One region of the Frankia sp. Hr75.2 genome, then DNA from elsewhere that is predicted to be linked to it. Evidence: predicted binding sites of a transcription regulator. Region 1 holds the regulator's gene; the other holds the start of a gene.
The links. Region 1 encodes LexA, which represses DNA repair genes until DNA is damaged. Its sites were predicted from a motif close to CGAACNNNNGTTCG; they were not measured.
Positions count from the first base shown of each region.

Region 2: a site for LexA is predicted at 1,675-1,688, ahead of AC559T_RS05740 (DUF222 domain-containing protein). Genes of this name have one in related genera too.

Region 1 covers NZ_CASGGV010000303.1:32,011-35,689, reverse strand. The annotation lists gene hflX (GTPase HflX) at 1-1,083, shown strand, start outside; gene lexA (transcriptional repressor LexA) at 1,199-1,951, opposite strand; gene AC559T_RS25120 (LysM peptidoglycan-binding domain-containing protein) at 2,873-3,118, shown strand; gene nrdR (transcriptional regulator NrdR) at 3,509-3,679, shown strand, end outside.
Region 2 covers NZ_CASGGV010000054.1:3,465-7,143, reverse strand. The annotation lists gene AC559T_RS05745 (DUF6986 family protein) at 1-301, opposite strand, end outside; gene AC559T_RS05740 (DUF222 domain-containing protein) at 1,735-2,556, shown strand; gene AC559T_RS05735 (helix-turn-helix transcriptional regulator) at 2,700-2,927, opposite strand; gene AC559T_RS05730 (hypothetical protein) at 3,154-3,507, shown strand.

The DNA of each region.
Region 1 (3,679 bases):
AAGGCCAAGGAGCTCGCCGAGATCGTACTGGCGACCGGCGCGGACACGGTGATCTGCGACGGCGAGCTGACCCCCGGCCAGCTGCGCCAGCTCGAGGAGGTCGTCAAGGTCAAGGTGATCGACCGGACGGCGCTGATCCTCGACATCTTCGCCCAGCACGCGACGTCGCGCGAGGGCAAGGCGCAGGTCGAGCTCGCCCAGCTGCAGTACATGCTGCCGAGGCTGCGCGGCTGGGGTGAGTCGATGTCCCGGCAGGCCGCCAGCGGCGGCCGGGCGCCGATCGGTACCCGTGGCCCCGGTGAGACGAAGATCGAGACGGACCGTCGCCGGCTGCGCGCGCGCATCACCAAGCTGCGCCGAGAGCTCACCGGGATGGCCACCGTCCGGGCGACCAAGAGGTCGTCACGCCGCCGCGGTGCCGTTCCCGCCGTCGCGATCGCCGGCTACACCAACGCCGGCAAGTCGTCGCTGCTCAACCGACTGACCGGGGCGGGCGTACTGGTCGAGGACGCGCTGTTCGCGACCCTCGACCCGACGGTGCGCCGGGCCACGCTGCCCGACGGCCGGATCTTCACCCTGGCCGACACGGTCGGCTTCGTGCGCCACCTGCCGCACCAGATCGTCGAGGCGTTCCGCTCGACGCTCGAGGAGGTGGTGGACGCCGACCTCGTCCTGCACGTCGTCGACGGTTCGGCCCCGGACCCGATGGGGCAGATCTCGGCCGTGCGCGAGGTGCTCGCCGAGATCGACGCGGCCGGGGTGCCCGAGCTCATCGTGGTCAACAAGGTGGACGCGGTCGACCCGACCACGCTCGCCGTCCTGCGTCAGGCGGTGCCGGACGCCATCTTCGTCTCGGCGCGGTCCGGGGCGGGGCTGCAGGAGCTGGTGGAGGCGCTCTCGGCGCGGATACCGCACCCGGAGGTCGAGATGTCCCTGCTGGTGCCCTACACCCGGGGCGATCTCGTCTCCCGCATCCACCAGATCGGCGAGGTGCTTCGAGTTGAGCACACCGGCAAGGGCACCGAGGTCGCCGCGCGCGTGCCCGTGGGCCTGGCCGCCGAGCTGGAGCCGTTCCGCGCCTGACGGCCCTGCCTGAACACCAGCCCCGACGGAACACCGCGAGCTGAACACCGCACCGGTCAGACGCCTGACGTCTGACCGGTGCCTGGCCTGCCCGGTGCCGGCCGCGTGCCGGGGATCAGACCCGGCGCATCACCGCCACGATGCGGCCGAGGATGGTCGCGTCCTCGGCCGGGATGTCGGAGAAGGCCGGGTTCTCCGGCGCCAGCCACACCCGGCCGTCGCGCTGCCGGAACCGCTTGACCGTGGCCTCCCCATCGATCATCGCCGCGACGATCTCGCCGTTGTCCGCCACCGGCTGCTGCCGGACGACGACGAAGTCGCCGTCACAGATGGCGGCATTGATCATCGACTGGCCGACCACCTTGAGCAGGAACAGAGTTCCCTCGCCGACGATCTCCTTCGGCAGCGGGTAGACGTCCTCGATCGCCTGCTCGGCGAGGATCGGCCCACCGGCGGCGATCCGCCCCACCAGGGGGACGTAGGTGGGCGTGCCGGCCTCCAGCGCCGTGGTCTCGGCGGGTGCGCCGGCCGCCGCCGCGGCACCCGCGCGGGAACGCCCGCCGGCCTTCGCGCCGCCGATCGGAAGCACCTCCATCGCCCGCGGCCGGTTCGGGTCGCGCCGGAGGAACCCCTTCTCCTGCAGCACCTTGAGCTGGTGTGCCACGCTGCTGGTGCTGGTCAGGCCGACAGCCTCGCCGATCTCCCGGACGCTCGGCGGGTATCCACGCCGCTCCACCGCGGACCGGATGACCTCGAGCACCTTCTTCTGCCGCTGCGTCAGGCCCGAGGCGTCCGCGGGGCTGTCGGGAAAATCCCGGACGTTGCCACGGGTGTCACCTCGGCGGGTACCCCGTTCCTGGCTGGTCATCGCTTACCGCTCTCCTGTCGATGCTTCCGCGCGGCGGATGGTGCCACCGGCGGCTGCCAAGGACCGGGTGGTCGACGGCCCGGCTCCGCCAACACCCACCCGGTCGTTCCAATGCTTTGTCCGATTAGTAACTTTTGATCGGTTCGGCTGATCGGTTTGGCAGGGTCCTTCGTGCTCGGTTCATCTCGCACGATCGTCCACAACTGATCGTCCTTGACGGTAGTCGGCCGGTCGCCGAATCTCAAACGTCTGTTCGAGCGTGTCGGGGGAAGTGTGCGTGGCGGCCGTGTAAGAATCGCTCAGGCGTTCGATCGAACGAGTGTTCGCGCCTGGGAGGTTGGCATGACCGACGGTGGCGGTGCGGCCGGTGGGAATGCGTCAGTTCGGCGGGGTCACCCGGTGTCCCGCAGCTGCGCGCTGCGGCAGGGTGCGCAGGTCGCGACGGGTGCGCGGGGGGCACGCGGCGTGCGTGGAGCCGCGGTGGGCGGAGTCGCCGTCCGTGGCCGCGGGGTGCGGGGGGTGGCGGTGCGCGGCATGGGCCGCGTGCCGGTAGGGCGCCCGGTTCGCTCTCGTGGCGCCCGATGTGGTCTCTCGGGGGCTGCTCCGGCCGCCACGGTGCCGCCCGGTGAGTCCAGGCGGGGCGGTGAGCGGCGATCCGGGGCGTCCGTCATCGAGATGCCCGGCATGTGGTGGCGTGAGGCAGCCGTCGGGCTGGTCGCGGCCGGGTCGGCCGCCGCGGCGCCCGGGCCGCGTCCTGGGCCGAGTGGGCAGTCCCAGCCCCAGCGTCCCCGGCCTCAGCCCCACGCCCGGCCTGAGGCTCGACCTCGACCTCGGGCCGGGTCCCGGTCGCGGGCCGGTGGGCGGGGGAGGTCGGGTGCGCGGCCGCCGCTGCGGCTGACCAGGCGCGGCCGCATCGTCGTGGTGGCGCTGGCGAGCACGCTCCTCGGCCTTGTCTTCTCGTTGGTGCTGGTGACGGCGTCACAGGCGTTCACCGGCGTCCCGGTGAGCTACCGGACGCACGTCGTGCGGTCCGGGGAGACACTCTGGGAGATCGCCCACGAGGCCGCCCCCGAGGCCGACGCCCGCGACACCGTCCGCGGGCTCATGACCCTGAACGGCCTCGACACGGTGACGCTCATGCCCGGTCAGGAGCTCCGGCTCCCCTGACCCGGCTTTCCTGCTGCGGCCCCGACGCCCCGATAGCTCGGCGGCCCGGCATGCCCGGGGCTTTCGGTGCGTCAGGTGTTGCGGCTGCCCCACCGAGGGCACGTCCGGCTGGTGTCACCGCCTGTCGTGGCCCCGGCGCGGGCTGGCGAGAACACACCTGAGGACCACATGCGCCGGAGGGGCCGGTGTCGGATCTGTCGGGGGTGTGCGCTACGGTGGACACAACATCTTGTAGTTGCAGCACCGCAAGTCATCCACAGGTTGTTACACAGGTAATCCACAGGGCCTTGACCGTCTGTCCGCAGGGCCGCCGGTCGAGGTGACGGAACCCAGTCGGACGCACCCCGCGGGCGGCAGTGTCAGCCTGCCCGGGGTGGAGGGGAGCGGACCATGCGGTGCCCTTTCTGCCGGCATCCCGACAGCCGTGTCGTCGACAGCAGGGAGGCCGAGGAAGGCGCCGCGATCCGGCGCCGGCGGTCGTGTCCGGCCTGTGGCCGTCGGTTCACGACCATGGAGGAGGCCTCCTTGCGGGTCCGTAAGCGCAGCGGGGCCACCGAGCCC
Region 2 (3,679 bases), on a different contig from region 1:
GCTCGACGGTCAGCGCCTGCACGACGTGCGCGTACACGGCGGCGGCGATCGCCGGGTCGGAGTCACCCGCGGTCGCCGCGGCCAGGGCATCCGGATCCGGAGCATGGTGGCGCAGCGCCTCCCGGGCGGCTTCGCCCCACTCGAGAACGACGTCCGGGTGCAGCCGGTCGGCAGGCAGATAACAGGTGTGGACGGGCTGGCGGGTGCCCGGATCGCCGGGGAAGCGGGCGGTCAGATCGGCGTCGAGCGGGGCGAGGTCCGCGGTGAGCGCGGCAATGGCGTCGTCGGACAGCGTCGGCACGACTTCAGTGTCAGGCCAGCGACGGGGTGTCGTCCCCATCACGCGTGTCAGAGATGCCGAGCCGAGTCGTCCGCCGATTGCAGGCGGCCCGGCCCACCTGCTCTGGCTTGCAACTGCGTCGTGCCCAGTGGCTCCCGCCGCCAGCGCCGCCGCCGGCGCGTTTGGCACCGATCGGGGGATTCGGCGCACTGCACCGACGGCGGCTGTCTGTGTGGCGGCTCCGTGAACGGCCGATGGATCCCGGCCGGCCGACGGACCGCCGTGCAAGCGGTCATCATGCGTCTGAGCTGCAGCTTTCCGTTCAGGAGCGTACTGCGGAGGGGCCAGGTACCACCAACCGGCCCGGACACAGTCGACTGGTGCGAGTCGACGCTCCCCGACGATCGTGTCGAATCCGTCCGAGAACGTCGGTGGGGCGCTCTCGACGCGCAGCCCCCTCACCTCGCCGGCCCGATCGCCGTCTGTCAGCGCGCCGGAGCGACCGCGGAACGCGTGGGCGACGACGCCCTCCAGGCCGCCCGGACGAAGCGCGCCGAGGGCGTCCAGGTTCGTCAGGCTCGCCGTACACGGAGACCAAGCTGAATGAGTCATGATCCGGTTGCCCGCAATGGACTCCGTGCCGTCGCGGAACGGGGAGACCTCGGGATCGTCGGTCACCGTGGCCCGCGCCTTGAATCCGACGATCACGGTCCGGCCACCACGAGGAGCCTCGAGCAGTTGATCACTGGGACGCCCCTGTGGACGGCGTGGTCGGCGCGGCCGGGCCCCCACCTGTGCCTCCTGAGGCCCTCGCGGCGTTCGTGCTCGGGGGCACGCTCACGATCACGAGTCGAATGGGTGTGGGCCCGACTGCCCCCGGGACCCGCCACCGCGATCCGGTCGTAGACGCAGATCACATTGGCGGGACCGTTCTGGCTGCTAGCAGGGCCTACGACTCGGCTGCCGATCAACGCGGCTACGTGCATCATGATTCCTGGTTCTCTCTCATGAGCCTCTGGTGCACGTGGTGACAGTGGGCTTAGCTCAATATCGATATCAGTGCCATCTTTTGTTGAGTCATTCGCGTCCCAACCTTGACGGTGTGAGACCGATTCGCTAACGGTTTATGTCTATTTGGTGCACTCGTTGATAAGTGGTTAACGGTGTCGTGGTCGTGCGTCGACGCTCGGCTGCCGATGCTCGTGCGGCTGCAATCTCTTGTGTGTATCGATGGGACCGATCGTGGAAGGGGTGAGTCGGCTGTTCCGTGTCGCGGTCACTTTACCTCTTCTCGTGCTTGATGTGTCGAGGAGTGTGAGTGCCTGGGTGAATGTGAACTTAGTGTGGTCTCGTCTGGTTCGCGCTTGTCGGGGTGGCGCACACACCTTTATGGTCGAACGTGTGTTCGATTCGATTGTGGGATGGGTGTCTGCGCCATGAATACCGCGCGGAGTGTGAAGGTTGACGACAGCGGTTCCGGCCCGGTCGACTCCTCGGAGCAGGAGGGGGTGTTCGAGGGGCGGGTGCGTGTGCTGCTGGGTCAGATCGGTGCGGCGGTCCGGTCGATAGCGGCGAGCCACGCGGACCTGCTGGCGCTGTTGGCGCAGTTCGCGGACCTACGGCCCCCGGCGGCCGGTCGGGAGGTTCTGTTTGACGAGTTCGCTCCGGAGGATGTCGCGGCGGTGCTGGGGCTGTCCCCGCAGGCCGCGGCGAGCCAGATGCTGTTCGCGTGCACGGTGGCGCGCCGGCTACCCCACGCGGTGGAGGCGTTGAAGGCCGGGGTGCTGGATCTGCAGCGGCTGCGCTCGTTGGAGAACGCGGTCCGCCCGCTCAACGACCCGCTCGTCGCGCAGGTCGAAGCACGCGTGCTGGCCGGCGGCGCCCGACCCACCCGCGGAGCGTTCACCGACGCGTGCCGCCGTGCCGTACACCGGCTGGACCCGGCCGGCGCGGCCGAACGCGCGCGGGCGCGGAAAAAGGAACGGCGGGTGTGGGTGTCACCGGGCGAGGACGGGACGAGTTGCCTGTCCGCGGTGCTGCCCGCCGACGAGGCGACCGCCTGCTACCAGCGGGTCGATCAGATCACCCAGGGGATCGCCGCGCACCGGACGGCCGAGGACACCCGCAGCCGTGACCAGATCCGCGCGGACGTCCTCGTCGACCTCCTGTGCGGGCGGACCGAACACGCGGTGCCACTGCCGTGCGAGGTGCAGGTCGTGGTCCCGGTGACGGTCCTGCTGGGCCTGGCGGAGGATCCCGGGGAGATCCCCGGCTAGTGGAGGCTGACCAAACTGCACATATGATGTACATCACGTGCTTGGTGGCACTTGGGTACGCAAATAGAACATCGATGTGACGTCCGACCTGCATAGATGCACTCGCTTGCTGTTGCAAGCGGGTTTTTTCGTGTTTGCGGGGTCTAGCTGTCGGTGTTGGGTTGGCGTGCGTTGAGGCTGCGTCCGCGTCCGGGTCTGCTTGCCATCCATGCGTTGTAGGTCGACAGGCGCCACCTGGGGCGATCGGGCGTGGGCTCTTCGTCGGGCGGGGGCATGCGTCCCTCAGCCCGGTAGCGACGCAAGGTGCTCGGCTGGACTCCGGCTAGTTCGGCTAGCTGGCTGTAGCTGAGCAACGGGTCGTCGTCGGTCACGCCGTGATCGTACGATCCTCCAAAATGATGGAGCGCTGCGTTGTATCATTGAGGTAGGCGGTCCTGGCGGGGTGGTGGCACACCCACACCAGGACCTTGATCACAACCTGCGTAAACAGGAGAGTGACCCGTGCCCAGTATTCCGCCTGGTTCTGGTGGTTGGCGTAACCCGTATGAGGGGCGTCCGTTCGTCGCTGTAGAGCCGCGTCCGGATGGCCGTTATGAGGTGACGATCGCGGCGGGTGCGATGCTGCGGGACCTCGTCGACGTAACCGCGACCTTGCCGCGGGTCATCTACACCGATCATCGGCCGGTTGTGCCGGGTGGGACTGACGTGAGGTTGATCTTCCGGTCGATGCACGGCGACTCGTCGATGTCCAGCGGCGGCTGGGTGCCTCCGTCCGGGTCGTGGGGGTCCGGCGCGTGGACGTCGTACCAGGACGCGCTGCACACGCTCTTGAATGCGACGCCACAGGGCCCGACCGGTGAGCGGCTCTTCTCGGAGTTGCTCCGGCTCGACCCTCGGTCGGTGGTGGCGCTGGCGGACATGGTCCGTGTTCGGCGTCCGGTGCGCGCGTAGCTGCGGACGGTCCTGCTGGCGGCCGGCATCTTTCACGGGATGCCGGCCGTTGCCGTTGGTCGCCTAGCCGGCCTCGGGCCCTGGCCGTGGTGGCGTCGCCGTGGTCTTTCGGAATGCCACGGCGGCAACCGAGATTGGCGCACGGCGCGTCGTTCCCGTGTTGTACGGTTCT